2 regions of the Simplicispira piscis genome follow, and region 1 is predicted to be linked to the other one. Evidence: riboswitches for the same ligand, from Rfam matches in the RefSeq annotation. Region 1 holds a riboswitch; the other holds the start of a gene.
What was found. A riboswitch is a leader RNA that binds a small molecule or an ion and turns the genes downstream of it on or off. The one in region 1 is predicted to bind glycine.
Positions count from the first base shown of each region.

Region 1 (15,382 bases):
AGGCACCGTCTGGCAAAGCCTCCATGCGGCCCGCCACGATGGCCTGGTAGCGCTTGTGCACCTGGCGCAACTCGAACGCCCGGCTCAGACGCCGCTGTGCCTCGGGGCTGCGGGCCATCAGCACCAGGCCCGAGGTGGCCTGGTCCAGGCGGTGCACGATGAGCGCTTCGGGCCACTGTTGCTGGGCGCGGCGGCTCAGGCAGTCCTGCTTGTCCGGGCCACGCCCGGGCACACACAGCAGGCCTGCTGGTTTGTCCAGAACGAGAATCTCTGCATCGGCATGCATGCAGACCACCTCGCCCGCAGTCAGCGGCAGGCTCTCAGGCGTCGCCATTGACCAGCCGGTCTACGGTGTCGCAGAGCTCCTGCACGTCGTTGGGCTTGTGGATCAGGGCGCGGGCGCCTGCGGCCAGCGCGCTGTGTTCGATCTCGGCGGTGACATGGCCCGAAGCCAGTGCCACCGGCAGGTCCGCGCGGATCTCGCGCACCTCGCGCAGCAGATCCACGCCCGAATAGCCAGGCATGTTGTAGTCGGTGACCAGCAGATCGAACTTCTGCGGGGCGGCGCGCAAGGCTGCAGCGGCTTCGCGGGGATCCGTGAAACCGCTGACTTCGTAACCGCGCCGCCGCAGCAGGCGCTGCACCAGAAAAACCAGTGCCTGATCGTCGTCCACGTACATCACATGGCGGCTGCGCTGCGGCATGGCGGATGCGGTGATGTTTGTGGTGACGGGCGGCGTTGCCGGTTCGGTGCCGGCATGCGTCTGCGCCGAGGGCATGGCCGCCGGAAAGTACAGGGTGAAAAGGGTGCCCTTGCCCGGTGTGCTTTGCACATCGACCGCTCCGGCATGGTTGCCCATCACCCCATGCACGACGGACAGGCCCAGCCCCGTCCCTTGGCCGACAGGCTTGGTCGTGAAGAAGGGTTCAAAAACCCGCTCAATCGTGGAGGCATCCATCCCAGGGCCGTTGTCGCGCACGGTGATGGCCACATAGTCGCCGGGCGCCACACCGAGCCGTTCACACAGGCGCTGGTCTGGACGGGCAGGGGTAGCGGCTACCTGCACGATGCCCCGGTTCGTGCCCAGTGCGTGGATGGCGTTGGTGCACAGGTTGAGCAAGGCCTGCTCTACCTGGGTCGGATCGGCCAGCACCGGGGGCATGTCCCTCGGTAGATCCATGTGCAACTCGACCGTGGGGGGCAAGGTGACGCGCAGCAGGCGCTCGGTGTCATGCATGGCCTCAGCCAGCGCGACGGCTGTGCGCCGGGGCGGTTCGTTGCGGCTGAAGGTCAGGATTTGCCGCACCAGGTCGCGCGCGCGGCGGCCGGCTTTTTCGATCTCGATCAGGCTCTCGAGCACTGGAGACTGGCTTCCGCAGTCGGCCTTGGCCAGTTCCACGTTGCCCAGGATGGCGCCCAGGATGTTGTTGAAGTCGTGCGCAATGCCTCCGGCCATTGTGCCGATGGCTTGCATTTTGTGCGACTCGCGCAGTTGGGCTTCCAGCTCGGTGCGGTGCGCCTCGGCCTTCTTGCGGCCGGTAAGGTCGCGCGCAAAGACCGTGGTGGTTTCTCCTTCGGCATGGCGCTCGAAGGACACGCTCACCTCGACCGCCAGTTCGCGGCCGGCCGCCGTGCGTGCGGTCATCTCGCCCAGCAGGGCCTGGGTGGCCAGTTGGGCAAACCCCAGGGCCTGCACCGCGTCGGGCAGAAATCGGCCCAGTGGGCTGCCCAGCGCGTCGCTCGTACTGCACTGGAACAGCGCCGCTGCCGTGGGGTTGAAAACGGTGATGCGCTGGTGCTGGTCCACGCAGATGATGGCGTCCAGGGCAGAGTTAATGACGGCTTCCAGGCGCTTTTCGCTGGCGTGCAGTTGCTCGTTGCGTTCTTGCAAGGCCTGGCGCTCGGCCAGCAGCGGGCTTTGATCGATCACGGCGCACAAAAACTGGTGCACTGGTGCGTCGCTTTCCTGGGCCACTTCGATGCAGGCAATGTGCAGGTCGCCCGTAATGTGCCCTTCGCTACCGATCAAAAAAACGATCTCGGTCACCTCGCTGTGGCCTTGGTGGCGTGCGGTGTGAAAGGCGTCCTGGACCCGGCTGCTATCGCGGGCATGCAGGAATGGCATGAGTGCCGTGAGCGGGCGATCCTGCTCGGTGGGCTGGAACGAACGGTGTGCCATGGCATTGGCCTGGACCACCACGTCATATTCGTCCAGCACCATGAGCGCCAGCGGTACGCTGGAAAACAAGGCTTCGAAGCGCTCGGATGCGCTCTCGGCGGCAGCCTGGCTGTACTGCAGAACCTTGTTTTGCGCTTCCAGCTCTGCCTGGTAGGCACGCAGCTCGGCGATCAGCCCGGGCAGGGCCTCCTGGGGCTGCAATGCGATCCTTTCATCGGGCGCGCTGGGCTCTGGCGAGGGGGTATCACCCGGACCGTCGCGCGGGGACTGGGCGTGCAGCAGAAAGGACAGGTCAGGAAGGCTCATGGGCGAAGGGGCTCCGGCCTCGGTAGATGTCCCCGCGCAGCGAGGCCGCGGCCTGTGCAGGCGAGTGTACGCCCGCGCAGGCCTGCAAGTGCAAGGATCAGCGGCGCACGGAAACCAGCTCGACCTCGAAGTTGAGCGTGGTGTTGGGCGGAATCACGCCGCCCGCACCGCGCTCGCCGTAGGCAATGGCGGGTGGGCAGGTCAGCTTGGCCTTGCCGCCGGGTTTCATGCGCTGCACGCCTTCGGTCCAGCAGGGAATCACGCGGTTGAGCGGGAACTCAGTGGGTTCGCCGCGCTTGTACGAACTGTCGAACTCCTTGCCGTCCAGGAACGTGCCCTTGTAGTGCACCTTGACGGTGTCCGTGGCCTTGGGCGAATCGCCGTTGCCGTCTTTTAGCGATTCATAAACCAGGCCGCTGGCCGTGGTGGTGGGGTCTGCAGCCTGGACAGAGGTGAAGGGGGTAGCCAGCAGGCCGACGAGTACAAGGGCGGAAGAAATGCGCACGGGTTGTCCTTGAAACAAAAAGAAGGGATAGAAAAAATCGGAACTCCATTGTGCTCGGCAGTACGTGTTGGGCTGCGAGCGGCGCGCCAGTGTAAAGGGCTTGGCGCCGTGGCTGGCGCCAAGAAGATGGGGCGCGTTAACAAGCGTTAATGCGCAGCGGCTTGCAGCCCGCAACACTGCACTTGCGGCCGATGGGTGCCGAGTGTTTGTTTTTGCGGAGACGATGGATGCGTTCATATAGCGACCACAGCGGACTGGCTCGGAGGACTTTTTTGGGTGGTCTTGCGACGGGGGGCGTGGGTATGGCGGCGGCGCAGGCGGCGCCACCACGGCCACTGGCCGCCCGCTTGCCCGATGCGATGACCCGCCCCGGTGGGGCCGATCTGCCGTACGGCCTGCCCGCCGTACACGAGGTGCAGGTGGAGCGGACCTTGTCCACTGTGGCAGGCTTTCCGGTGTGGCGCACGCCGCTGCAGCACCAGCGCGGCATCATTACCCCCAGCGGTCTGCACTTTGCAGTCCACCATAACGGTGTGCCTGACATTGCGCCGGAGCGCCACACGCTGAATGTGCACGGGCTGGTGCACAAGCCGCTGCGCTTTGATCTGGAGCGCCTGCTGCGCTATCCCATGGTCGGCCGCGTGCATTTTCTGGAATGCGCGGGCAATTCAGCCGCCAATGCGCTGTCGCCCACGGCACTGGACCAGACGCTGGGAGAGATTGCGGGCGAGGTGTCGTGCTCGGAGTGGACGGGCGTGCCGCTGGCCTATCTGCTGAACGAAGCGGGCTTGAAGGACAGCGCCCAATGGGTGGTGGCCGAAGGTGCTGACGGCGGATCGCACAGCCGCAGTCTGCCGCTGAAGGCGCTGCTGGAGCACGGCATGGTGGCGCTGTACCAGAACGGTGAGCGGCTGCGACCTTCTCAAGGCTACCCCATGCGCCTGTTCATGCCGGGCTGGGAAGGCAATGTCAACGTGAAATGGCTGCACCGGCTGGAGGTGACTGACGTGCCTGCGTACACCAAGGACGAGTCGGGCCTGTACACGCAAGTGCTGGCCGATGGGCGGATCGAGCGCTTTGCGTTCCACATGGAGGTGAAGTCGGTGATCACGCACCCCTCAGGCCAGCAGCGTTTGCCTGAGCCCCATGGGTTTTACGAAATCTCAGGGCTGGCCTGGTCGGGCCGGGGGCGCATCGCGCGTGTGGATGTGTCCGTGGACGGAGGCCGCACCTGGGCTGCGGCGCAGTTGCACGGCCCGGTGCTGGACCGGGCCTTTACGCGCTTCACGCTGCCCTGGCAGTGGAACGGCCGCAAGGCCGACCTGATGAGTCGCGCTACCGACGAGCATGGTCGCACACAGCCACTGCGCAGCGAATGGAAGCGGCGCTATGCCATGCACTCGTTCAACCACTACAACGCGGTGCAGGCCTGGCGCGTGCAAGCCGATGGCCGCGTGGATAACGTCTATGCGTGAAGACCTGTGCAGCCAGTTGCTGCTCGCAGGGCGTGCCACCCTGCGGCGGGGCGTGGCTGTGGCGATGGTGGTGGGACTGCTGAGTACAGGCAGAGCCAGCGAGACCCAGGTACCATCCGCTGTGACTCCTGCACCAGCAGCGCCGCCACATGTCATCGGTTTAGGCCAGGCGCTCTCGCCTGCCGACATCGATCGCTACGCCATCACCGTCTTCCCCAACGGCCGCAATCTGCCACCCGGCCGGGGCAGCGTGGAGCAGGGCGCGCGGCTGTATGCCATGCACTGTGCCGCCTGCCACGGTGCACAGGGCATCGAAGGGCCTGCCGCACGGCTGGCCGGAACGGATGGTTTCATCGGCTGGAGCGACCCGCTACGGCCCCTGCGTGTGCGCAAGTACCCGTTGCAGGTGCTGTCGGTGGGCGCGATGTGGCCTTATGCCACGACGGTGTTCGACTATGTGCGCCGGGGCATGCCGATGCACGCGCCCAAGAGCCTGACCGATGACGAGGTGTACGGCATCACCGCGCACCTGCTGCATCTGAACGGGTTGGTGGCAGGTGACGCCGTCATGGACAAGGAAAAATTGCCCCAAGTGGTGATGCCAGGGCGGGATCGCACGGTCAGTGCGTGGCCACAGGAACGCTGAAAATTCTCAAACGCCGCGTGACGCTTCCACCATGCCCAGCCGTGCCCGGATGCGTGATAGCGACACCGGCGAAATGCCCAGGTAGCTGGCCACATGGTGCTGCGGCAGGTGGGGCGTTAAATCACCGTGTGTAGCGAGAAAAGATTGGTAGCGCACCTCGGGCGGGTGGCTCAACAACTCGGCTTCGCGCTGCGCGTGTTGCTGAAATACATAGCCCAGGGCTTCTTCCAGCAAGGGGGCGATGTGGGGAAAGCTGCGTTGCCACTGCTGCAAGGTGGCATAGGCCAGCTCCACGGCTTCTACAGGTGCCAGTGCCTCGATGGCGTAGGGGCTGGGCAGCGCCAGAGGCGGCAGATTGCCGGCCACCCAGCTGCCGGTGTCGTGGAACGACCGGTTGCGCTCGGTCCCTTGTTCGTTCAGGTAGAACAGCCGCACCACGCCGCTGCGCACCTGCCAGCAGCGCGTGCTGATCTCGCCCGCCTGCTGCAGCAATGTACCCGCGCCGAAATGGCGGCGGGGCAGGGCCTGCCACAACGCAGCCAGTACAGGTTCAGACTGGACCAGCGCTTCCAGCACAGGCGGCTGGCAAACGGTGCAGGCGCTGGTGGTCGAGGTCACTGCGTTCAAGCGTAGTCAGACACCGGGATGCAGCTGCAGCTCAGGTTGCGGTCACCCCACACGTTATCCACCCGGCCCACCGGCGACCAGTATTTGTTGCTGCGCAGGGCGGCCACGGGGTAGGCGGCGGTCTCGCGGGCATAAGGGCGGTTCCATTCGGCACCCAGCAGGCTTTCAGCGGTGTGCGGCGCGTTCTTGAGCGGGTTGTTGTCCTGCGGCCAGGCACCTGATTCGATCTGCCGGATTTCATTGCGGATGGCGATCATCGCGTCGATGAAACGATCGATCTCGAACAGATTTTCGCTCTCAGTGGGTTCCACCATCAGCGTGTTGGGCACCGGGAAGCTCAGCGTGGGCGCGTGAAATCCGTAGTCAATCAGGCGCTTGGCCACGTCTTCGGCCATCACGCCGCTGGTGTCCTTGAGCTGGCGCAGATCCAGGATGCACTCGTGCGCCACATGGCCGTTTTCGCTCGCGTAGAGCGTGGGGTAGTGGTCCTTCAGGCGTGCGCTGATGTAGTTGGCAGAGAGGATGGCCGCTTCGGTGGCGGCCTGCAGGCCTTCGGCCCCCATCATGCGGATGTACATCCAGGAAATCGGCAGCACAGCGGCATTGCCCAGCGGGGCTGCGGACACAGCGCCCACGCCACCCGCCAAACCCGCCGTAGCATGGCCGGGCAGGTAAGGCACCAGGTCTTGCACCACGCACACGGGGCCTACGCCGGGGCCGCCGCCGCCGTGCGGGATGCAGAAGGTCTTGTGCAGGTTCAGGTGGCTCACGTCACCGCCAAATTCGCCGGGGGCGGCCACACCAACCAATGCATTCATGTTGGCGCCGTCTACGTAGACGCGGCCACCATGCTGGTGCACCAGTTCGCACAGTTCTTTGACCTGCGTTTCAAACACGCCGTGCGTGCTGGGGTAGGTGATCATCATGCAGGCCAGCTGTGCGCTGTACTGCTCGCATTTGGCCTGGAGATCGGCCATGTCCACGTTGCCGTTGTCGTCGCACTTGGTCACCACCACCTGCATACCCACCATCTGCGCACTGGCAGGATTGGTGCCGTGCGCGCTGCTGGGGATCAGGCAGATGTTGCGATCGTTGTGGCCCTGGGCTGCATGCCAGGCCTTGATGGCCAGCAGCCCTGCGTATTCACCTTGACTGCCCGCATTGGGCTGCAGGCTCACGCCGGCATAGCCTGTGGCCTGGCACAGCCAGGCGCTCAGCTGCTCGTCCAGAAGGCGGTAGCCCTCCAGCTGGTGGGCCGGTGCGAAGGGGTGCACGTTGGCAAACTCGGGCCAGGTGATCGGAATCATCTCGCTGGTCGCGTTGAGCTTCATGGTGCATGAACCCAGCGGAATCATGCAGCGGTCCAGCGCCAGGTCCTTGTCCGACAGCTGGCGGATATAGCGCAGCATGGCCGTCTCAGAGTGGTGCGTGTTGAACACCGGGTGCGTGAGGTAGGGGCTGGTGCGGCGCAGCGCGCTGGGGATCAGCGACTCCACGCCCTGTTCAAAGGCGTCGAAGCTGGGCAGTGCCTGGCCGTCTTTGGCGAAAATCTTCCACAGCAGCGCGATGTCTTCGCGCGTGGTGGTTTCGTCCAGCGAGATGCACAGGTAATTTTCGAAGTAAATGCGCAGGTTAACGCCCATCTGTACTGCGCGAGCAGCTATTGTTTTGGTAGCACCATCGGTTTTCAGGCTGACGGTATCAAACGTGGCCTGTGCCCGCACTGGGGCGCCCAATTGCTCCAGGCCCTTGGTCAGGATGGCGGTGTAACTGGCGACCCGTTGCGCGATGCGGCGCAGGCCTTGCGGGCCGTGGTACACGGCGTACATGCTGGCGATTACTGCAGGCAGTACTTGCGCGGTGCAGATGTTGCTGGTGGCTTTTTCGCGGCGAATGTGCTGCTCGCGGGTCTGCAGTGCCAGGCGGTAGGCCGGCTTGCCATGGACGTCCACGCTGACGCCCACCAGGCGACCGGGCATGGAGCGTTTGAAGTCGTCGCGGCAGGCCATGTAGGCTGCGTGCGGGCCGCCCGCACCCATGGGCATGCCAAAGCGTTGTGTGGTGCCCACCACAATGTCGGCGCCCCACTCACCGGGCGGGGTGATGAGCGTGAGGGCCAGCAGGTCGGCGGCGGCAATGAAGGCGGCCTGTTTGCCATGGGCCTTTTCCACGTCGGCGCGCAAGTCGTCGATGCGGCCGCTGGTGGCGGGGTACTGGGCCAGCACGGCAAAGTACTCGCCTTCCAGGGCGGCGTTCCATTCCTCCAGCGAGTTGGCCAGCACCACCTCAATGCCCATGGGGGCGGCACGGGTCTGGATGACCTCAATGGTTTGTGGATGGGCATCGCCCGCCACGATGAAACGGTGGCTTTTGCTTTTGACCGAGCGCTTGGCCAGCGTCATGGCCTCGGCGGCGGCCGTGGCTTCGTCGAGCATGGAAGCGTTGGCAATGGGCATGCCGGTAAGGTCGCACACCATGGTCTGGAAGTTGACCAGGGCCTCCATGCGGCCCTGCGAAATTTCGGCCTGGTAGGGCGTGTAGGCCGTGTACCAGGCGGGGTTCTCCAGGATGTTGCGCAAGATCACGCCGGGCGTGTGCGTACCGTAGTAGCCCTGGCCGATGAAACTTTTGAGGACCTGGTTGCGTGATGCAATCGCCTTGAGCTCGGCCAGCGCCGCAGCTTCCGATGCCGGGGGCGGCACATCCATGGCGCGGCTGCGCGCGATGGAGCGCGGCACGATGGAGTCGATGAGTGCGCGGCGCGAGGCCTCGCCGATCACCGACAGCATGTGCGCTTCATCGGCCGCATCGATGCCAATGTGGCGGGGCAGAAACTCGGTGGTGTTTTCGAGTGCGGACAAGGGCAGGGCGGCAGGCATCTGCATGGCGGGAACCAGTCTGAAAGGCTATTAAAAAGAGAGCATCTTGCGCTTGTTTCTAAAAGAATTCAGGCACTTTATATTTTGAAAGTGCCTGAATTCAAGCGCGAACTGCTATGGTTTTTGTTGTCGTGACGCTCAGGCGCTGGCGGCAAAGCTCGAATAGGCGGTCTCGTCCATCAGGGTGTCGAGCTGCGACGGGTCCGACAGCTTGACCTTGAAGAACCAGCCAGCGCCCAGCGGGTCGGTGTTGGCCAACGAGGGGTCGGCGCGCAGGGCCTCGTTCACTTCCACCACTTCGCCCGCGACGGGAATGTAGATGTCGGCAGCGGCCTTGACGGACTCGACCACACCGGCCACGTCACCCTGGGCAAAGCTGGCGCCCACGGCGGGCAGATCGACGAAAACAACGTCACCCAGGGCATCCTGGGCGTGCACGGTAATGCCCACCACGGCGGCGTTGGTGTCGGCAATGTTGATCCACTCGTGGTCTTTGGAAAATTTGACGGTCATGGGATGTCTCCTGGAAAGATGATGGAAAGGGGAATGTAGCCGCTGCTTATTCCATTTCTAAATCAAGCGATGACTTTGTCGGCTTCGCGTATTCGATTGATTGAAAAACGGAATGCCCTGGCGGTCAGCCGCGGTAATAGCGTGTGGGAACGAAAGGTGTGGTGCTGACCTTCATGGGCACGGGCTTGCCGCGCACCATGGCAAAAATCTCGGTTCCTGTCGCGGTGTAGTCCGGGCCGACGTAAGCGATGGCTATGGGTTGATTGAGCGAAGGGCTCAGCAGCCCACTGGTCACCTGGCCGATCTCCTGACCGTCCATGTTTTCCAGTACGGCGGGCTCGCGCACTGGCACGCGCTCAGTGGCGACCAGGCCGACGCGCTTGCGCGTGAGGCTGGCGGGGTTGTCCAGTTGCGCCAGCACCTTGTCGGCGCCCGGGAAGCCCCCGGCGCGTGCGCCGCCGGTGCGCCGCACTTTTTGTATGGCCCAGTTCAAGCCTGCTTCCACGGGGGTGGTGGTGGTGTCCATGTCGTTGCCATACAGGCACAGCCCCGCCTCCAGGCGCAGCGAGTTGCGTGCGCCCAGGCCAATGGGCTTGACCTCGGGTTGCGCCAGCAGGGCGCGGGCCAGGGTTTCGGCCTGCGTGGCGGGCACGGAGATTTCAAAGCCGTCCTCGCCGGTGTAGCCGCTGCGGGTGACAAAGCAGGTGCAGCCTGCAATGGTGAAGTTGCCCCCCGTCATGAACACCAGTTGCTCCACGCCGGGTGCCAGGCGGGCCAATGCCGTGGCGGCCTGCGGGCCTTGCAGGGCGAGCAGGGCGTGGTCGGGCATGGGGACCACCTGGCAGCGCATGCCGATGCGTTCCTGGAGGTGGGCAATGTCGCCCACCTTGCAGGCGCCGTTGACGATGACGAAGATCTCGCCATTGCCTTTGTTGAAGAACATCAGGTCGTCGATGATGCCGCCCTCGTCATTGAGCAGCAGGCCGTAGCGCTGTTTGCCCACGGGCAGGTCGATCACGTCCACCGGCATCAGGGTCTCGAATGCGGCAGCGGCATCGCGCCCCACCAGGTGCAGCTGGCCCATGTGCGACACATCGAACAGGCCCGCGGCCTGGCGGGTGTGCAGATGCTCGGCCATCAGGCCTGCGGGGTACTGCACGGGCATGGAATAACCGGCAAAGGGCACCATGCGGGCGCCCAGTTCGATGTGCAGTGCGTTGAGCGGCGTGGTGAGCAGGGGGGCGGTGGCAGACATGGCGGACTCCGGGGCAAATAGGGGCCACAGCCCATGGGGCTGCGGGATTTGCCTGCTGTCCGCTTTACCTGAGAGATTCGCCGCAACGCCCTGGCTGGCCGTGCGGTTTGCTCCTTCGGTGGATGGCCTGCACCTGGGGCGCGGACATCTCTCTCCAGCTAGGGTACGCCGGCATCGTTGCGGGCGTTTGTCAGTCCTTTTGCCTGAGCGTTCGGCGGGGGCCTGCGCCTTCGGCGGCGCCGCTCGTGCTTCGTGGTGAAGTGCGGGGCGCTCTCTCCTGACCGGGCGAATTCTACCTATTTTGCATAGACGATATCGCGCAAACTCAGCGAAATCGACGGAAAGTACGTGATGAGCAGTAGGCAGCCCAGGATCACCAGCACGAACGGCAGCAGGCTCCCGACGATGCGGTCCAGCGAGATGCGTGCCACGGTGCATGCAGCAAACAGGTTCACGCCAAAGGGCGGCGTAACCATGCCCAGCGCCAGGTTCACCACCATGATCAGGCCGAAATGCACCGGGTCCACACCAAAATGCTGGGCCACGGGCGCCAGGATGGGCGCCAGCACAATGATGGCTGCGCTGGTCTCGATAAACATGCCGATGAAGAACAGCGCCGCGTTCACGCCCAGCAGAAACAGCGCAGGTGACTGCAGCACCGCTTCGAGCCAATGACCAATGGCGTCGGGGACGCCCGCGCGGGTGATGAGAAAGGCAAACAGGCCCGCGTTGGCGATGATGAACATGATCACCGAAGACGAAATGACCGAACGCCGCAGCACGGCCGCCAGGCTTTTGATGCCGATTTCCCGGTAAATCAACACCCCCACCACCAGCGCATAGAACACCGCCACGGCCGAGGCCTCAGTGGGCGTGAAAACGCCGCCGTAGATGCCGCCCAGGATGATGACGGGCATGAAGAGTGCCCAGCCCGCCTGCAGCGTGGCGCGGCCCAGCGGCATGCGGCCTTCGCCATCGTTCTTGCCCCAGCCCTTCCACTTGCAATACGCCCAGACGAACAGCATCAGCGCGCCGCTGATCAAGAGGCCTGGGCCAAAACCGGCGATGAACAGCTCGCCGATCGACACCTCGGCGCTCACGCCGTACAGGATGAGCGGAATCGACGGCGGGATGATCACGCCCAGCTCGGCGCTGGTGGCCTGCAGGGCGGCGGCATAGCTGGTCGGGTAGCCGTGCTTGATGAGCGCCGGGATCAGGATGGCTCCAATGGCAAAGGTGGTGGCCACCGACGAGCCCGAAACGGCGGCAAAAATCATGCACGTGAGCACGCAGGTCATGGGCAAGCCGCCTTGCACACCGCCCACCAGGCTTTTGGCAAACTCGACCAGTCGGCGTGAGATGCCGCCTGCTTCCATCAGGTTACCGGCCAGGATGAAGAAGGGAATGGCCGCCAACGGAAACTTGTTGATGGCGCCAAACATCTCCTTGACGGAGATGAGCATGTGGGCGTTGGACGCCTGGATGCCGAGGATGGATGCCAGCCCAATCGACACCGCAACGGAGATGGTGAGCGCAAAGCACAGCACCATGGTGGAGATCATGACAACGCTCATTGCGCGGTCTCCAGTTCCATGCGGCGCGGGTCGATCAGGTTGCCCACAATGCCCAGGGCGCTGAACACGCCACCCACTGGGAGTGCCACATAGGCCCAGAACATCGACAGCGACTCCAGGCCCGCCATGGTCTGCACGCGGCCGCGCAATGCGTAGTCCCAGCCCCACCACACGATGATGGCAATGAGCATGAGCGCTGCCAGCGCCACCACACCATCGAGCACACGGCGCAGGCGCGGCGGGCTCCAGCGGTAAAGCACATCCACACTCACCATGGCCCCTTGGCGGAAGGCCGTGGGGATGGCCAGAAACACCATCCAGATCAGGCTGAAGCGGATCAGTACCTCGGTCCACTCGGCTGGCTGCTCCAGCACGAAGCGCATGATGATCTGGAACATGCCCAGCGCAGCCGCCAGGACCAGCATGGCGCAGGCACACCACAGGGAAAGGGCACTGGTCCAGCGCTCAAAGGTCAGGAAGGCGGTTTTCATGGGGCGCAGTCGCCAGGTTCGCAGTCGGTGTCGTGATTTCAAATGAAAACGCCCGTTATCTTAATAGATACGGGCGCTAATTGCTACAATAAATGTAGCTAAATCACTTGTAGTTGCGGATTTTGTCCAGGTTGGCCTTGCCGAACTGCTTTTCAAACTCGGCGTTCACGGGCGCCAGTGCAGCGACAAACTTGGCTTTGTCGATGTTGTCGATCACGGTCATGCCCTTGGCGCGCAGATCGGCCACGCCCTTGGAATCGTCCTCGTCCACGCGCGCGCGGTTCGCTTTCGTGCCTTCCTTGGCCGCATCGAGGAAGGCCTGCTTGTCGGCCGCCGAGAGCTTGTCGAATGACGCCTTGTTCATCAGGAAGATGCAGGGCGAATACACGTGCCCGGTCAGCGTGAGGTGCTTTTGTACCTGGTCGAACTTGGCCGAGATGATGACCGGCAGCGGGTTCTCTTGCCCATCGACCGTGCCCTGCTGCAGCGCGGTGAAAACTTCCGGGAAGGCCATGGGGGTGGTGATAATGCCAAAACCCTTGTAGGCGGCGATGTGCACCGGGTTCTCCATGGTGCGCATCTTCAGGCCCTTCAAGTCCTCGGGCGTGTTCACATCACGCTTGCTGTTGGTCATGTGGCGGAAACCGTTTTCCGCCCAGGCCAGCGCCTTGAAGCCCTTGGCGTCGAACTTGGTCAGCATTTCCTGGCCGATGGGGCCGTCAAGCACGGCGCGCGCGTGCGCCTTGTCGCGGAACAGGAAGGGCACGTCGAGGATTTTGGCCTCCGGCACGAAGTTGGGCACCGGGCCGGTGGAGCTGAAAGCCAGCTCCTGCGTGCCCAACTGCACCGCCTCGATCGACTCGCGCTCGCCGCCCAGGGCGCCGTTGTAGAAGGTCTGTACCTTGTAGCGACCGCCGGTGCGTTTTTCCACTTCCTTGGCAAAGACGTCGATGGCGACACCCTGGTGCGAGTTCTGCGCGGTCGAGATACTGATGCGCATGGTGGTCTGCGCGGCAGCGGCGGCCACAAAGCCGAGCGCAAGGCTCAGGCCGACGACGAGTTTGGTCAGTTGCATGGTGTCTCCTGTGGGTGGTGGGCGATCGCTTGAGGTCAGAGGGGCGAATGCGCTCCTGCTTCTCGCAAATTATGGTGCTGCAGCATCGCGGCGGGCATCGGGGTTTATGCGGTAAGCGTGCTTATTAACTTGCAGAAACCTGTCTGCAAGGCGCAGGGTTCTTGGCTGCGCGCCCGGCCCCGAAATGCCAAGGGCCCCGTGCTGGCGATAACCAGCCGGGGCCTTGTCAGTTCGTGCACTCCGGTAAGAGCGCCTTGATGTAAGAAGTATGCGCCGTGGGGCGAAGATGAATTTGCTGAAATCGGGCCATTCGCGCATATTTGCAGAATATTTTTCTGCAAATATAAGTTTTGCTGAATAATCAGGCCGATGGATCGACTGGATAGAAAAATTCTCGCTGTGCTGCAGGGCAATGCACGCGCCAGCCTGCAAGAGATCGGCCAGGCCGTGGGCCTGAGCCCGTCGCCGTGCTGGGGGCGCATCAAGAAGATGGAGGAGGCCGGTGTCATCCAGGGCTACACGGTGCGGATCAACCCACAGTCGCTGGACCTGGCCGACACGGTGCTGGTGCAGGTCACGCTCGACAGCCATTCCGACAACACGCTGGAGAAGTTTGGCGAAACCCTGGCCAGTATTCCCGAGGTGATCGAGGCGCACCTGGTCTCGGGCGACTACGACTACCTGCTGCGCATCGTGGTCAAGGACACGCGTGACTACGAGCGCCTGCTGCGCGAGAAGCTCTACAAGATCAAGGGCATACGCCACAGCCGCTCCAGCTTCGTGCTGCGCACGCTCAAAAAAGCCGACCTGCCGCTGTTCTCTGATTGAACCTGTTTGAGGCCTAATCGGCCTCTAGCGCTTGCTGGTAAAGCGTCAGCAGCTATTAATTTAGATATTTAAGATCAACCTGCAGCCCCGGGACAGACCGCAGAAGGGAGCCACGGGTTCAGCCCAGCAGCAGGGCGTCATCGGCGAGCTTTTCGCCGCGCACTTTTTCGAACATCCTGAGCAGGTCGGGCACGTCCAGGCGCTTGCGCTCCTCGCCCGATACGTCGAGCACCACCTGGCCCTGGTGCAGCATGACGGTGCGTTCGCCCACGTCGAGGGCCTGGCGCATGCTGTGCGTGACCATCATGGTGGTGAGCTGGTTCTCGGCGACGATGCGCGAGGTCAGCTGCAGCACGAAGTCGGCGGTGCGCGGGTCGAGCGCGGCGGTGTGTTCGTCAAGCAGCAGGATGCGTGAGGGCTGCAGCGCCGCCATCAGCAGACTCACGGCCTGGCGCTGGCCGCCCGAGAGCAGGCCGATGCGGTCGGTGAGGCGGTTTTCCAGTCCCAGGCCGAGCGTGGCCAGGCGCGCGCGGAAGGTCTCGCGCAGCGCGGCCTTGACGGCGCTGCGCAGGCCGCGCAGCGTGCCGCGCTGCTGCGCCAGGGCCATGTTTTCCTCGATGGTGAGGTCTTCGCAGGTGCCGGCCATGGGGTCCTGGAACACACGCGCCACGCGCGATGCGCGCGCCCACACGGGCTGGCGCGTCACGTCCATGCCGTCGATGGTGATGGTCCCGCTGTCCACGCCCAGGTCGCCCGAGATGGCGTTGAGAAAGGTGGACTTGCCGGCACCGTTGGAGCCGATCACGGTGACGAATTGCCCGGCGGGAATGTTCAGCGACATGCCGCGCAAGGCGCGCGTTTCTATTGGTGTGCCGGGGTTGAAGGTGATTTCGAGGTTTTGGGCGCTCAGCATGGTGCGTTTCCTATTCTTTGCCCGTGGGGCTTCGCTTTACCGGCGATACGCGGGACTGGCGCGGCGCAGCCGGTTACTCAGGGGGGTGTGCTTCATTTCAGCGGCGTTTGGCCAG
Region 1 covers NZ_BAAGQN010000031.1:12,896-28,277, reverse strand. Annotated here, with positions in the region: gene ACYVOC_RS18075 (RluA family pseudouridine synthase) at 1-334, opposite strand, end outside; gene ACYVOC_RS18070 (PAS domain-containing hybrid sensor histidine kinase/response regulator) at 321-2,486, opposite strand; gene ACYVOC_RS18065 (FKBP-type peptidyl-prolyl cis-trans isomerase) at 2,584-2,958, opposite strand; gene soxC (sulfite dehydrogenase) at 3,264-4,466, shown strand; gene ACYVOC_RS18055 (c-type cytochrome) at 4,459-5,112, shown strand; gene ACYVOC_RS18050 (Crp/Fnr family transcriptional regulator) at 5,119-5,730, opposite strand; gene gcvP (aminomethyl-transferring glycine dehydrogenase) at 5,736-8,624, opposite strand; gene gcvH (glycine cleavage system protein GcvH) at 8,757-9,131, opposite strand; gene gcvT (glycine cleavage system aminomethyltransferase GcvT) at 9,256-10,386, opposite strand; glycine riboswitch at 10,432-10,554, opposite strand; glycine riboswitch at 10,572-10,676, opposite strand; gene ACYVOC_RS18030 (TRAP transporter large permease) at 10,683-11,960, opposite strand; gene ACYVOC_RS18025 (TRAP transporter small permease) at 11,957-12,451, opposite strand; gene ACYVOC_RS18020 (TRAP transporter substrate-binding protein) at 12,555-13,526, opposite strand; gene ACYVOC_RS18015 (Lrp/AsnC family transcriptional regulator) at 13,896-14,354, shown strand; gene ACYVOC_RS18010 (ABC transporter ATP-binding protein) at 14,473-15,267, opposite strand; gene ACYVOC_RS18005 (ABC transporter permease) at 15,365-15,382, opposite strand, start outside.

Region 2 (15,382 bases), on a different contig from region 1:
ACAATGCCCTTCATTGGTTCCTTTCGGGACCATTTCAAAGGAGTATTCCCATGGCACGCCTCGCCCTCGCCGCCGCAAGCATCGCCCTGCTGTCACTGTGCGCCCTGGCGCCCACCGCGCAGGCGGCCACCTCGGCCACCATCGTCATCCAGACAGCCCCGCCCCCCGTGCACTACGAGGCCGCGCCCCGGGCCCGGCGCGGCATGGTCTGGGTACCGGGCCACTGGGAATGGCGCCACGACCGCTACCGCTGGATCGACGGCTACTGGCTCAAAGCCCGCCCTGGTTACCGTTACAACGCCCCCCAGTGGCGCGAGCGCGGTGGGCGTTGGTATATGGAGCCCGGCCGCTGGGACCGTGACGGTGACGGCATTCCCAACCGCTACGACCGGACACCTGACGGTCGCCAGCCCCATTACAACGCCCCCCCGCACCGGCCCCCACACAGCCGCGGCGCCCCACCCCACCGCCGTGACAGCGACGGCGATGGCGTTTCCAACCGGCACGACCGCCAACCCAACAATCCGTACCGCCAATAAAACCCTGCGCGTGCGAGGCGCTTGGGCCTCTCCATAAGCAACTGTTGTATGGCATAAGGCCCTGCGCACCCCACGCAGGGCCCCGGGCGCGCCTAGAATCGCGCACTGCAGGAGAGCTTGGCGGCACCGTCCGCTGCACCGAAGGCGCAAACTCCCATACACGCTCAGGTTCCGTACTGCACCTTTCATCACAGCCGTCTGGAGAGCCGCCACCACCGTGGCGCACCGAAGGAGCAAACCCCACGCCATGCTGGCAGGGGGTGAATCTCTCAGGTCACAAGGACAGGGGGAGCGGCAGCTTGGCGGACACGCCGGCTGCATGCTATTCATTTAATAGCTGCTACCGCTTATCCATCAAGCGCTGGAACCCTGAAAGGCTCCAAAAATGCGCGTGATCGTTCTCGGCGCCGGCTTGCTCGGTGTCACTTCGGCTTATTACCTCCAACAACGCGGCCACGATGTGACCGTCATCGACCGCCAGGCCACGCCCGGCGCCGAAACCAGCTTCGCCAACGGCGGGCAAATTTCGGTCAGCCATGCCGAGCCCTGGGCCAACCCGAGCGCGCCGCTCAAGGTGCTGCAGTGGCTGGGCCAGGAAGACGCTCCCCTGCTGTTTCGCGTACGCGCCGATATGCGCCAATGGCTGTGGGGCCTGCAATTTTTGCGCGAATGCACGCCAGCACGCACGCGCCACAACATCCAGCAGATCGTGCGCCTGGGCACTTACAGCCGCGCAGCCCTGCAGCAGCTGCGCCGCGACACCGGCATCCAGTACGACCAGCGCACCCAGGGAATCCTGCATTTTTATACCAACCAGAAAGAATTTGACGGCGCCCTCGGCCCGGCCGAGCAAATGCGCCAACTAGGCTGCGAGCGCCAGGTGATCAGCGCCGACGAGGCCGTGCGCATCGAACCCGCCCTGGCCCACATTCGCCCGCAGCTGGCGGGCGCCACCTTTACCGCCGAAGATGAATCGGGCGACGCCAACCTGTTCGTGCGCGAACTGGCCGCACTGTGTGCACAAGCCGGAGTGCAGTTCCGCCTGGGTGAGCACATTACCGCGCTGCGTGCGGCGGGAGATGCAATCGACCACGTGGAAGTCACCAACGCCGAGGGCCGTTTTGAGCGGGTGCGCGGCGACGCCTTTGTGCTGGCCATGGGCTCGTACAGCCCATTGCTGGCGCAACCGCTGGGCGTGTCGTTGCCGATTTACCCGGCCAAGGGCTATTCGGTGACCATGCCGGTGAAAGACGCTGCCATGGCCCACCAGGTCAGCCTAACGGACGATGAATTCAAACTCGTCTTCTCGCGCTACACCAGCGAGCAGGGCGACCGCCTGCGCATTGCAGGCACGGCCGAACTCAATGGCTACGGCCGCGACCTGAACGCAGCCCGCTGCGAGGCCATCGTGCGGCGTGTGGAGCAGCTTTTTCCCGGGGCAGGCGATGCCACCCAGGCGCAGTTCTGGACGGGCTTGCGCCCGGCCACGCCGAGCAATGTGCCGTTGATCGGCCGCACCAAGCTGGGCAACCTGTTCCTCAACACCGGGCACGGCACGCTGGGCTGGACGCATTCCTGCGGCTCGGGCAAGGCACTGGCCGACATCGTCAGCGGCCAGGTGCCAGAAGTCGACTTTGCCTTTGCTGGCATGAAAGACCAGCGCCAGCCCCGCCTGCAGCCAGCCACCTGAGCGCGTTCTCATTCTGCTTCCAAATCATTCGTGTCTAGAAGGCTGTCGGACTTGGAGCGTCGAAAGCGAGAATCGGTCCCAGCGAGGACAGTTTTTACTGGATTTGCAGCCGACGATTTCCAAGTCCGACAGTCTCCTGGGCGCGAAGCCGCAGACAGTGCTGTAGCACGGCAAGGCGAAGCAACATCGACACGGATGGTTTAGAAATGGAATCAGGCGACCGTAAGCACCGCCGCAGGGCGGTGCGCGCGCAGGAACTGCTCGCACTCCTGTGCAGGCAAGGGCCTGCTGTAAAAATAGCCCTGGATTTCATCGCAGCCCCGCGCACGCAGGGCATCGAGCTGCTCCTGCGTTTCCACCCCTTCGGCAATCGTGCGCAGCCCCAGGCTGCTGGCCATGCCGATGATGGCGTAGACGATGGCACGGTCCTCCGCATTCACCGTAATGTCCTGCACAAAGGACTTGTCGATCTTGAGCTTACAAACCTGGAAGCGCTTGAGGTAGCTGAGTGACGAATAACCGGTGCCAAAGTCGTCGATCGACATGCGCACACCCCGAGCCCGCAGGTCCGCCATGATGGCAATGGCCCGTTCGGGGTCGTTGCTGGCCACGCCCTCGGTCAACTCCAGCTCCAGGCAATCGGGCAGCACGCCCTCCTCGGCCAGGATGCGGCTCACCAGGCCCGGCAGGTTGGGGTGGCGGAACTGCACCGCCGACACGTTCACTGCCATCGTGATCTGCTGCAGCCCGCTGGCCTGCCAACGGGCCAGTTGCTGCACGGCGGTGCGCAGCACCCACTCACCAATCGGCAAGATGAGCCCGCTTTTTTCGGCAATGGGAATGAACTCTGCCGGCGAGACCATGCCCAATTCCGGGTGCTGCCAGCGCAGCAAGGCTTCTACGCCCACGACGCGCCCATCCTGAAGGCAACATTGCGGCTGATAATGCAGCGCCAGTTGCTCACGCTCCAGCGCGCGGCGCAGTGCGCCTTCCAGCAGCAAGGTGCGCGCAGCCTGCGTATGCATGTCGGAGGAATAGAAACGGTAGGCGTTGCGCCCGTCGAGCTTGGCGCGGTACATCGCCGCATCGGCGTATTGCGCCAGCGTGTCCAGGTCATGGCCATCCTCCGGAAACATGGCAATGCCAATCGATGGGGTCACCATCAATTCGTGCTCACGCACCTGCAGGGGCTCCGCAATCGATTCAATCAGCTTGCGCGCCAGGTGTGCGGCGCCATCGGCGTCCGTACCCGGCAGCACCAACACGAACTCGTCGCCCCCCATGCGAGACACGGTGTCCTGCTCGCGCACCTGCTGGCGCATCCGCCGCGATACCGCGATCAGCAATTCGTCGCCAATGCCATGCCCTAGCGAATCGTTGATGTTCTTGAAATGATCGAGATCCAGGAACATCAGCGCCATCGGCTCATCGCTGCGCTGGGCCAGACACAGGTCATGGGCAAAACGATCCCGCAGCATGGCACGGTTGGGCAGACCCGTCAGCAAGTCAAAGTGCGCCATCCAGCGGATACGCTGCTCGTCTGCCTTGCGCTGGCTCACATCCGAAAAAATGGCGATGAAATGGCTGGCATCGCCCTCGGCGTTGCCGATGCGGCTCATGGTCAGCCACTGCGGATACACCTCACCGTTCTTGCGCTTGTTCCAGATCTCCCCCTGCCACAGTCCCTCGGTCTGTACGGCGCGCCAAAGGGCTGCGTAGAACGCGGCGTCGTGGCGCCCCGACGCCAGAAGCCGGGGGTTGCGGCCCCGCACATCGTCAAAGGTGAATCCGGTGATGGTCGTGAAGGCCGGATTAACCAGCAGGATCTTCTGGTGTGCATCGGTCACCATGATGCCGTCGTGGCTGTTCTGGAACACCTCGGACGCCAGGCGCCCTTGTGATTCGAACGACTTGCGCTGGATGGCGCTCCCCATGAAGTGGCTCACCCGTTCCACCAGCGTGGTGTCGTGGTGGTCCAGCGCGTTTTTGCGGCGGCTGAAAGTGTCCAGCACGCCAACGACCGTGCGCGAATCCGTCAGGATGGGCACCGAGGTGCAATCCATCCAGCGCTCCTGGTGGGCCATGGACAGGACCAGTGAACGCAGGGGGGTATTGTCCAGCAGCGGGGCAATGCCTTGCGCCCCACTGAACTCCACGACACCAGCAACATCGTTCTGCGCATGCCCCGGAAAAACGGCTCGCGCCTTCGCCAACACCCCCTCAAGGCCATGCGCCGCCTGCGGCTCCAGCTGGCCTGAACGCTCATCCAGGAGCCACACCAAGCCACGCACAGAGGGCAAAAGCTCCTCCAAGTGGCCCACCAGACGGCTCAGGATCTGGTCGATATCGGGCTCGCTGGCAATCAGCTCCAGTGCAAAAGCACGCAGCGCTTCCAGTTGCCGGGTCTGGTGCTGCGCGGTGAGGTTCATGGCGGTTCCGGTCACCCGGACGGGCCGTCCGGCAGGGTCGCGTGAGACAAACCCGCGCGCCAGCACCGGCACATAGCGGCCGGACCGGTGGCGCAACCGCACCTCTTCGACCACCACGTTATCCTCCGATGCCAGCAAACGCCCCTGCAAGGAAGCCATCCGCGCCAGGTCCTGCGGATGGACGAGCGCCTTGATGCGCAGGGGGCCCTGGGGCATGTCGTCCACCCCATAGCCGAGCATGTGCCAACCTTGGGGAGAAAACTCGGTCTGCAGGCTTGGCAACTGGCATTCCCACGGGGCGTCGGTCGATCCTTTGAGCACCAACTCCAGTTGCGCCTGGGAATGGCGCAGCAGTTCCTCGGCCCGCTGGCGCTGCGCTTCATTGGCGAAATAGTCCAGCGCGAAATCCACATCGGACGCCATTTGCGAAAGCAAGGTGCGTGCATCCGGTGAAAAGCTGTCGGCCGACCCGGCGATCAGCACAAACACTCCGACCACTTCGCCCGACCGGTGCAAGGGAAAAGCCACGGCAGGTCGGGTGTTTGGCCTGTCGTTAATCCAGACCTCACGGCCCTCGCGCAGTGCCGTCCACGCACACCCCAGACCCGGCATGTCGGCGCCGACAACCAGATCAGCACCCATATCCGGCGCGCCCGCTCCATGCGCAGCCACCAATTGCAGCGCCGGCGAGCCTGGTTCGCGCATGCCAATCCAGGCCAGATGCATCCCTCCCAGCGGAACAGCGGCCTCGCAAATACGCACGAAAAGCGCTTGCGCCGTAGAGCATTGCACGATCGCCTGGTTGCAAGCGCTCAAGGCCGCATAGAGCCGTGATTGCTGTTTGATCCGAAGTTCGTCTTCATGCCTGCGGGTGATGTCCTGGAGCGCCACGATGCATTGCTTGTGCCCATCATCCTGCTCCAGCACGCGCAACTGCACGCTGACAAACGCCTGCGCACCATCACCCCGGCGAATGCGCCGGTCCACGGCATAGGCCTCGATGTCGCCGCGCACCAAACGGTCCACCCCCTCCAGGTCTTGTACCAGGTCGTCCGGGCTGACCAGATCGGCCCAGGCCAGTCGCTCAACCTGCTCGGGCGCAAAGCCCACGATGCTACAAAAATGCCGGTTAAAACGCCCCCAGCGGGCATGGGACAGATCGCCTGTCGCAATGCCGATAAATGGCAGAGAAAAAAACTGCCCCATCAACTGGTCTGAACGGGTCTTCTGAACCAGCATCTCCAACCGCTGTGCACGCCGCAGCTGCCGCCAAAATAGCGCCAGCACCAATGCCAGTGCGATGACTGCGAGCGTGGTCACCGCGCTGACCCACCAAGCCAGCACATGCACGGGCTGCAGCACCTCGGCCCGGTCGATTTTGGCCACCACGTGCCAGTCCGTGTTGGCCACAGGCCGGAAGGCAGAGAGCACTTCGACATTGCGGTGGTCCCGGCCGGCCATCTGTCCAGGCTCGCTGGCACGCAACGCCGCCGCTGCGGGCAAGGTATCGTTGGCCATAGGCAAGCGCAAGCGCATGGCGGTGCCGCTGCGGTGGCGCAGTTCGTTCATGAACACCGCTGCGTCACCCTCCCTGCGCACCAGCAAAGTTTCGCCGCTGGGACTCAAGGTCGGCCAGGCCTGGATGACCGGAAACAGGAACCGCTCCGGCGAAATACCCATTTGCACCACCGCCACCATGCGCCGCTGTGCACTGCTGATGTCATAAACCGGCAGCAACCAGCGCAACTGCGCATGTCCTTGGGCATCGACGTTCAGGTCCAGACGCACGGCCTGCTCGGCCTGCACCAGTTGGGGAACAAAGCGGCCCTGGGATTCTGGCGTGCCGTCTTGCGCCGCCATGCTGGCCAGTACATGGCCGTCGAGATCGAGCAGATCAATGGCGTCATAGTCAAAGGCGGTTCGCAGCAATGCAAAACGCTGCATGACGGCCGCCTGTTGTGCGGTGCTGCGCGCCGGATCCACCTGGAGCGCGACGACTTGCTGGGCAAAGACCGCGTCATCCGAAAGCATCTGGGCATTCTTCTGCCGCTCGCCCAGCCAGTTTTCGATCTGGTCGGACTTGAGGCGCGCAATGGCGGCCATATTGGCCAACGCCTCCGCCTCTGCCTTGGGCGCCTGTATGCGCACGACCATCCACCCGGTCAACGGCAACAGCATGGCCAGCGCACAGATCAGCGCTAAAAACTGTCTGGCTGTGGCTCGCCCGGTCAGGGTGGACATACTTTGGATCTCAAAACCTTCTCCGTTCCTTAGAATGATTCGGACCGGCCAGGCGCGGCGCAAACGAGGAATGCGGTCGCTGCGCAGCGACCGGTGCATGCCCCAGCTTGAAGACATCGACCCCAGCCACCAGTTGCTGCGCCTGCGACTTCAGGCTGTCCGCTGCGGCGGCCATCTCCTCGACCAGGGCCGCATTCTGCTGCGTGACCTGGTCCATGTGCGTAACGGCCTCGCCCACCTGGGACACGCCCAGGCTCTGCTCCGTACTGGCCGCACTGATTTCGCCCATGAGGTCGGTTACGCGCCGAATCGCGCTGACCACCTCGGACATGGTGGCACCGGCCTGGTCCGCCTGGGCCGTACCCTGTTCGACGCGGTCCACGCTGGCGCTGATGAGGTGCTTGATTTCCTTGGCGGCCTCGGCTGAGCGGCTGGCCAGGCTGCGCACCTCAGTGGCGACCACGGCAAAACCCCGACCCTGCTCACCCGCACGGGCCGCTTCAACCGCTGCATTCAGCGCAAGAATATTGGTTTGAAAGGCAATGCTGTCGATCACACCGATGATGTCCGCAATCCTGCGCGAGCTCTCATTGATGCCCTGCATGGTGGCGACCACCTGCGACACCACTTCGCCGCCCTTGACCGCGACCTGGCTGGCGCTGGCAGCCAATTGGTTGGCCTGGCGGGAGTTGTCCGCGTTTTGCTGCACAGTGGAGTTGAGTTGCTCCATGGAAGCCGCTGTCTCTTCCAGCGAACTGGCCTGGCTCTCGGTGCGCGACGCCAGGTCGTGGTTTCCTTGTGCAATCTGTACGCTGGCGCTCGCCACTGCCTGGGCACCCTCTCGCACCTGCCCCACCACGCCGGAGAGCTGCACCTGCATTTCGACCAGGGCATTCATCAGGCTCGCAATCTCGTTCGTGCCCTGCACCTCGACCGCGGTCGTCAAGTCGCCCGCCGCAACCGCCTGCGCCAGCCGTACCGCATCCTGGACCGGGCGCGTAATGCTGCGCACAAACGCCAGCGCCAGCGCCGCAGCCCCCAACACACCCAGCCCCAGCAGCGCCACCATGCCGTAAGCCAGCTGCTGTGCCTGGTTTTTGCGATCCTGCAGGGTCAGATTGAGCAGACGAACCGCGCCATCGTTAAAGCTGTAGATGGCGTCGATGGTGCGGGTGAAGTCGTCGAAATAGGCTGTGGGTGTCAGCGTGATGGTTTGCGCGTCAACCAGGCCCTCTCGGGTCATTTTGAGCGTCGCTCCGATCTGCTCGTTCAGCGCACGGGCAGGACCCTCCAGAGCCTTACGGAATACGGCGTTGTCGCCGCCAGCCTTGGCCAAGTGGCGCTGCAGGTCCGCCTGCACCTGGTCAATCTGCCGCAAACCGGCTTGCAGCGTGGCCTGGCCTTCGGGCGGCAGCGTGCCTTGCGCCAGATACATGGCACCCCGCGCACGCATCAACCCCATATGCTCTGTCAGCACCATGGCCTTGACCAACGCCACCTGTGTCAGCATGTGGGTATCGAAGTGGGAATCCAACGACAGGCCTGATCCATCGAGAACACCTTCGCCCACCAAAAACAACTGGTCGATCAATGCGGTGTGCAATCGGGTGCTTTCAGGGGCCGGCATTTGCTTGGCGGCGACCTTTTGCTCCAAGGCAGTCCACTCCTTGCGGCGCTCTGCCCATTGCGCAACGGTTGGCTGCGCTGCACGGTTCGATGCCAGAGCCTTATCCACCTTGTCGTAGCCCTGAGCCAGCACGCTGGCTACTGCCGGACGCTGCTGCTCCAGCTGCGCGTTGCCTCCCAGCATGCCAGCGGACATTCCGCGGTGCTTCTGGCTGGACTGGATCACACCATTGATCTCCACCAGCACCTGCGCGCCCTGCACCTGACGCTCGGCCAGGGCGGCACCCTGAAAAGCCAGCCGCAAGTACAGCGCGGCAGGGAAGATCACCATCACCAAGGCCAACAGGCCCAGGATCATGAATTTCTGGGCCAGGCTCAATCGATGCAATAAGGACATGGTAAGTACCGGTGGAAAGGCGGTAGCGGGCAGTGCCGGTAGGCGCTGCACCACAGCCCATCAGGGCGCGTAACCCAGATGGCGGCTGGATTACTGTCCACCGCGCGAAAAGCGCAGCAGTCCAGAGCCCATCCTTGGCGCCACACAACTTGTTACTATAAACCAGTTGCATATGCGCCCAGGCGTCTGCCTGCCCTTTCATCCGACGGCATCCGGCAATGCGCTGCACGATGTGCATCGCTTTATTGATTCACAGCAACCGGACAGCAGCCCGCACAGCACCTGGCGGGTAAATACCGCAAACAGGCGAACGAACTCAGTGATGATGGGACAGGTGACACTGCCTTCGCAGTGCTACAGCCCACATCCAAAAAACGACTCTGCCCGAACGGAAAAATCAGCGCGCCAGGGGGGCCCCACCCGTGGAGTGGGAGACAAAGGCGGCAAGGGCCCGCATGTCCGTTTCACTGAGCTGCTCCGCATAAGACGGCATGACACCCAGGCCAGACTGCAAAGCCTGCAGCACACGGGCCGCATCTGGTTTGAGCTCATCCAGTACGGGGCCCACCTGCCCCTCAGAGCCTGCGGCAGCCAGTGTGTGGCAGACCGCGCAGGCGGGTTTCACGGTGGTGAACAGGGCTTTCCCCCGTGCCACAAGCTCGGCGTCATCCGCCAGGGCAGGTACCGGCAAAGCCATGGCAAACGAACACAACAGCCAGGCTGCAGGGCCTGCATGGCGCGAGGGAAACTTGTTCAGCATGACTTCAGGCCACCGTCACAGTGACAGCGTGGTCACGCCAGCTGTTGTTGTTGTAGCCACGGATGTTTTCCTCGCGCTCGGCAGGCTGCGCGTGGCCCGCCGCATCGGTGGCCCGGCTGGCCAGCACATGGGTTCCTGCTGCCAACCGCACGGGCAGCACGAACTGGCGCCAGGCAAAACGCCCCAGGTCGGGGCCGATCAGCTGCGCCCGGCTCCAGGTGGCGCCCCCGTCGACGGAGACTTCCACGCCTTGTAGCGGCTGGGTACCGGCAAACGCCACACCGTGGATCTGGGTCATACCGGCCTTCAGAGGCCCTTGCTCGGAAAGGGGGCCATTGATCCAGGACTTGACCACAATTTCCCAGACCGAACGCTGGTCAGGACTGGACTTGGTGCCGGGGGGCGAGAGCCGGTAGCTGCTGGCCATGATGCGCGCCGGGGATTGCTGCGGGGTCAGCGCCAGCCGCTTGATGTACTTGATGTTGTTCACCCCCTGGTAGCCCGGCACGATCAGACGCAGCGGACCACCATGGGCGAGAGGGATGGGCTCGCCATTGAGCTCCCAAGCCAAAATGGCGTCGCCCAAAGCGGCGACGGGCACTGATCGCTCCACGAGTACCGTCAGCGGATCCACGCCTTCAGGCAGTTTTTCACCGCCCGTGCCGGTGAGATACACCGCGCCATCCACCACCCCGCCCAGCGCGGCCACTACCGCACGCACGGGCACGCCGCTCCAGAACACACAGCCGGCAGCACCCACAGTCCATTGCGTACCGCTGGGCTTGCTGGGGAAGAACCCCCGTCCGTTGCCCGAGCACTGCAGCACCGTAGCCACCGTTTCCAGACCCATTGTCTTGAGTTCTGCCAGCGTAAATTCGCGTGGAGTTTTCACCCCTTCGATGCTGATGGTCCAGGCATCCCGGTTGTCCAGAATGGACGCATCCGGCGGCGGCAGGTTATTACGCACATACAACTGGTCTGTCGGGGTCAACACGCTGGTGCCAAACGAAGAACGCCGCGTTTCCATGGTGTTGTTGCTGTGCACGATCAGCGCCTTGGGGTCTTTCCAGCTGACATAGGCGGGCAAAGGTTTGGGCGCAGCGGCCTGAGCATGCGCGCCAGTTGTCCAGCTGGCCAGGCCCAAAGTTCCAAGGGCGGCGGCACTGCCGGCCAACATGTGGCGGCGAGGCATTGACTGGGGGGATTTCATGGCGCGCTCCTTCGCAAGAGGTGAATATGAGAAATACAAAAAGAGACGCGCAATGCTTTTCTGCCCGCGCGCTGGCGCCCATTCTGGACTGTTCAAGCAAAAAACAAAACATTGACAAATGTCAATAATTGTAATAATTAAATGAAAAATGGAAACATCCGTTATTCGCAAGCTAGGCTGGAGCACATTTAGAGTTGTCGGCTTCGGCCACGGTAACGCCTGTTTTTTTACCCTGCTAGAGAAAAGCCATGAACCTCCGATCCATTGCTCGCAACTCTCTGTCGAGCCTGGCCTTGCTGCTGGCCGCGCAGCTTGTGCACGCGCAACTGACGGTCATCGTGGCCGTGGAACCCACGGCCCGCAAGGCGGCGCACACCATTCTTCGCAGCGCCATGGAGTCAGGCCTGTCCAAGGCCACCTCGCTGACGGCGACCGTTTCCACCAGCGAAGATCTTGCCGATGTGATGCGCGCCACCCGCAGCGCGGGTTACGACGTGTTCATCGGACCTGCGCAGGTGGCGGCCTCCACACTGCCGCGCGGGTATGAGCTGATCGGCGCCACGCACAAGTCTGAACAATATCTGCTGGTCAGCACACCACAGGTGGACAACACTGGCGCCATGAAGGGACGCAGGTTGTACCTGCCGCAGCAGGATTCGATTTACACCTACATGGCACGGGGCATGCTCAACGAAGCCGGGCTGTCTTTCAAAGATCTCAAAACCGTGCAGCATGAGAAGCACCCACAGGCGGGACTGAGCTCCATCACGCTGGGCGCCACCGATGCCACCGTGGTGCGCGCCGATGAATGGGCTGAGTGGAACACCGCCCACCCCGGCAGCGCGAAAGTGCTGGCCACCAGCCAACCTGTGCCCGGCGGCTTTACGGTGGTGGTCAAAAAAGACCTGCCAGCCGATGTGCGCGCCAAGCTCGCCCAATGGTTTGGCAGCGCCAGCACCCAGGCGGGACTGGCGCCGGTGATCTTGCGACCCGACGCAGCCGAATACCAGCGCGTGGCCGAGCTGGGTCTGTTCACGCCTTCCAGCCTGCCCGGGGTGCAGCGGATCACTGCCAAAGAGGCGCAGCAACTGCAGGGCGCGCTCTTCGTGGATACCCGGACGGAAAAGGAATTCAAGGCCCGCCGTATCAAGGGCGCCCTGTGGGCGGCCTATATCGAGAAAAGCCTGAAGGACGTTGCCTTCAATGCCGCGCAGGACGACTTCAGCGCGCTCGACAAGCTGCCCGCGGGCAGCCAGGACAAGCCCGTGGTTTTTGCCTGCAATGGAGCCGAATGCTGGAAGTCGTACAAGGCCGCCAAGGTCGCCGCCAGCAAGGGCTTCAAGAAGGTGTATTGGCTGCGCGGCGGCGTGCCTGAATGGGCTGCAGACGGCTTGCCCACCGAGGGGAGCTAAGAGCGGATCACAAAACGCAGCGAAGCGGTTCTGGCCAGGCACTGTGTCGCAGGCAGTACGAGTCGTACGACAAGACGCGACAACGACGCCAGAGGAGTTTTGTGAGTCGCTCTCAAGGTGAGGAGCCCGTGCAGAACACCGTCAGCACCCCGGTGTAGCCATACAGATGCTGGTGCGCAATCTCACCCCCGGCAAAGAAACCCACCAGCGGCACGTCGCCCAGGGCGTGGCGCACAATCTGCAATTCAGCCCCCGGGGCCCCAAAATGCGCTCCGCCCCGCCCTGAACAACTCACGTAAATGGCCCCTGTGATATGGCGGCCCGGCTGGGGCAGCGAAGTGGCACCCAAGGCCCCATGCAGCGGTGCCAGGCCTGCATCCGCAGGGGCGTTCAGGGACACGGGCTCTAACTCCTGCGGTGCCAGTTCTTCGCGAATTTCGGCGCAAATGCGCATGAGGTCGGCACGGGCGGCCGCCACATTGCGCTGGCAGAAGGCCAGGCGCATCCCCGTCTCAACCTGGTCGGCCAGTGCCACGCCATGGCGCGCACCATCCAGGCCAATGATGTGCCGTACCCGGGTGTCGGTGCCGAAGTGGCCCGTGCGCCCCGCCTGGGACGCACCATCGGCATCCATGAGCCCGGCCAGCGTGTGGCGCACGCGCTCTACCGCATGCTGCGGGTCGCCATCGAGCGACACTTCCAATGTGTCCAGCAACACATCCAGTGCAGGCTGTCCATCGAGCCGCAGCACCACGTTGTCCTGGGCCGCCGTGATACGGTGCGTGGCCCCCACGGGCTGGCAGCCCTGGGTGACACGGGAGAGCAGGGGCACATCAGCACTGAAGGCGACCCCCGACAGCCCACCGGCAAACACCCCGCCGACAGCACCGTGCCCTGCCAGGTTGCCACTGCCGCCGACGGCGAACTGCACGCTGGCGCCCCGGCTGGCCGAAAGACCGCCGAACACATAGCCACTGGTGGTGCGCTCCGCCATTTCGGCGATCAGGCCAGCCACGTCGGGCGTGCGGCCATCGGCATGCACCAGCGCCGTGTGCGCCACGAAGTCACTGGTGCCTGCGCGCGGCAAAGGGGCCACGCCCGAGAAAACCCGGTACTCGTTGCAAGGCAATTCCAGCAGCATCAGCGCCAGGGCGGGTTCGTCAAAATATTCGGCATTGCTGGCGCACACACCCACGCCCACGGTGCCGCTCCAGTCGGTAATTTCCGGCAGTTCGGCGGACAGGTAGTTCAGCAACTCCTGCGCCTGTGCGGCGAAGTGGTCGGTGATGTAAAGCAGCCCCAAGGCAGGCGCCTTGGCGTAGGCGGGCAGCGCCATCTGCGCGCGCACCTGCGCCAGCGCCAATGCAGCTGCCATGCGCCACTGCGGGTGCGTGGCGTGACCTGTTGGACAGAGCTTCATGGGGTTGCGGACTGCACAGGGCCTGCCTGCATGGTGTGCAGGCCAAGCACTGTCAGCGTGCCTTCTTGGCTGCGGGTCGGCGTGCGGTGGTCTTCGCCGCCGTCGTCTTTTTGGCAGCGGCCTTGCGAGGCGCTGCCTTGCGCGCAGGCGCCGGTGCGGCGCTCTGCGCCTTGGCGGGCATCACGCGGCGGGATGCGCTTTGCACCCCCTTGGCCGCCATCTGACCGGCCATGCCGGTGGCTGTACGGAAAGCCTCCTTGGCCAGGCCTGTCGCCAGGTTGCGGGTGGTATCAAGGGCGGTCTGCTTCGCGGCGTCCTTCATGGCGTCGGTGGCAATTTGCTGGAACTGCTGTGTGAGTGCCCCCCACCACTGCATGGGGTCGACCATGCTCGCCGCCTGTGCTGCGGCAGCTTTGGATTTCTTGGCGGGTGCGGCATGGGCAGCCGGTTCGGGCGCCGCCATATCGGACACACGATGCGCCACGCCCGAGACAGCCTGGGCCGCGCTGGCCAGGGTTTCACTGGCTTTGTGCACGCCATCCATCACGGTATCGGCCGTTTTGAGTTTAAAAGCGTTGGCCACGTCGCCCATGCTGAAGTTCATGCCCTTGAGCGTGGCCAGGGTCATCTTCTGCACCTCCAGGGCCTGGATAGTGGCCGCCAGCGCGCGCGAATTTTGCTCCAGCCAAAACTGCACGGCCTTGAGTTCATCGACCCGCTTTTCCAGCTCTTCAACGTTGATGGTCGGCGCGACCCAGCTGGACAGATTGGGCATCTGCGGAATATTGCTGGATGCGCCCTTGGCAAGGTTCTGCAGAAAGTCAAAACCTGGCACGAATTTACCGAAACCGGTGGTTGATGTGTCGCTCATGGCCGCTCCGCTGGGTTGGATGTGAACAAGGATGCCCGCAGCTTACTCCAACGGCGACCCGGTGCGAAAGGGCATGTTGCAAACACCATGCCCTTGCGCGCGCAGCGACCGGTATCCAGGCTCAGTGCTTCATGCCCATGCCATGGCCGGCGGCGGCCCCAGGGGCCTGTGCCGCCACGGGCAGCTGCAGCTGCATTTGACTCTCAGCGCCCTGGGCATCCTTGAACACCAGGGTCAGGGGCACTGTCGCGCCCTTGGCCAGCGGGGCCTTCAAATCCATCAGCATGACGTGGTAGCCGCCGGGCTTGAGCTCCACAGCTTTGCCTGCGGGCAGTTCCAGGGAAGGAACAGCACGCATCTTCATGACATCGCCTTCCATCTTCATCTCGTGCACCTCGGTCACACCAGCGGCGGGCGATTCAGCGCGCACCAGGCTGGTGGCCTGGGCAGCGGTCAAGCGCATGAAGGCGCCCGTGGCTTTTTGGCCCGGCACGCTGGCACGGGCCCAGGCGCCATCCACGGCGACAGGAGCCGCAGTCTGGGCATGGGAAGCGCCGCTCAGCAAGGCCGCAGCGAGGAACAAGGGGGTGGTGATACGTGACAGTGACATGGATTTCTCCCAATAAACAAACGAGCAACGAAGGGCACCGCAGACGCGGCGCAGGCAAAAATAGAGATAAAACAGGCTGCAGCGCTTTACCATCAAGCGCCAGCAGCTATTGTTTCAGGAGCTTATGCGCGGACGGGCGGGCCGCGCGCAGGCTGGGGTACCGCCGTGGGAGCGGCC
Region 2 covers NZ_BAAGQN010000033.1:18,139-33,520, reverse strand. Annotated here, with positions in the region: gene ACYVOC_RS18370 (YXWGXW repeat-containing protein) at 51-539, shown strand; glycine riboswitch at 728-835, shown strand; gene ACYVOC_RS18365 (D-amino acid dehydrogenase) at 925-2,229, shown strand; gene ACYVOC_RS18360 (EAL domain-containing protein) at 2,442-6,836, opposite strand; gene ACYVOC_RS18355 (methyl-accepting chemotaxis protein) at 6,910-8,922, opposite strand; gene sorU (SorU family sulfite dehydrogenase c-type cytochrome subunit) at 9,320-9,619, opposite strand; gene sorT (SorT family sulfite dehydrogenase catalytic subunit) at 9,687-10,892, opposite strand; gene ACYVOC_RS18340 (rhodanese-like domain-containing protein) at 11,141-12,304, shown strand; gene ACYVOC_RS18335 (FIST signal transduction protein) at 12,417-13,724, opposite strand; gene ACYVOC_RS18330 (PhaM family polyhydroxyalkanoate granule multifunctional regulatory protein) at 13,777-14,595, opposite strand; gene ACYVOC_RS18325 (copper chaperone PCu(A)C) at 14,717-15,205, opposite strand; gene ACYVOC_RS18320 (DUF2946 family protein) at 15,328-15,382, opposite strand, start outside.
Region 2: it holds a riboswitch for glycine, as region 1 does, so the genes downstream of both, ACYVOC_RS18365 (D-amino acid dehydrogenase) here and gcvT (glycine cleavage system aminomethyltransferase GcvT) in region 1, are expected to answer to the same signal.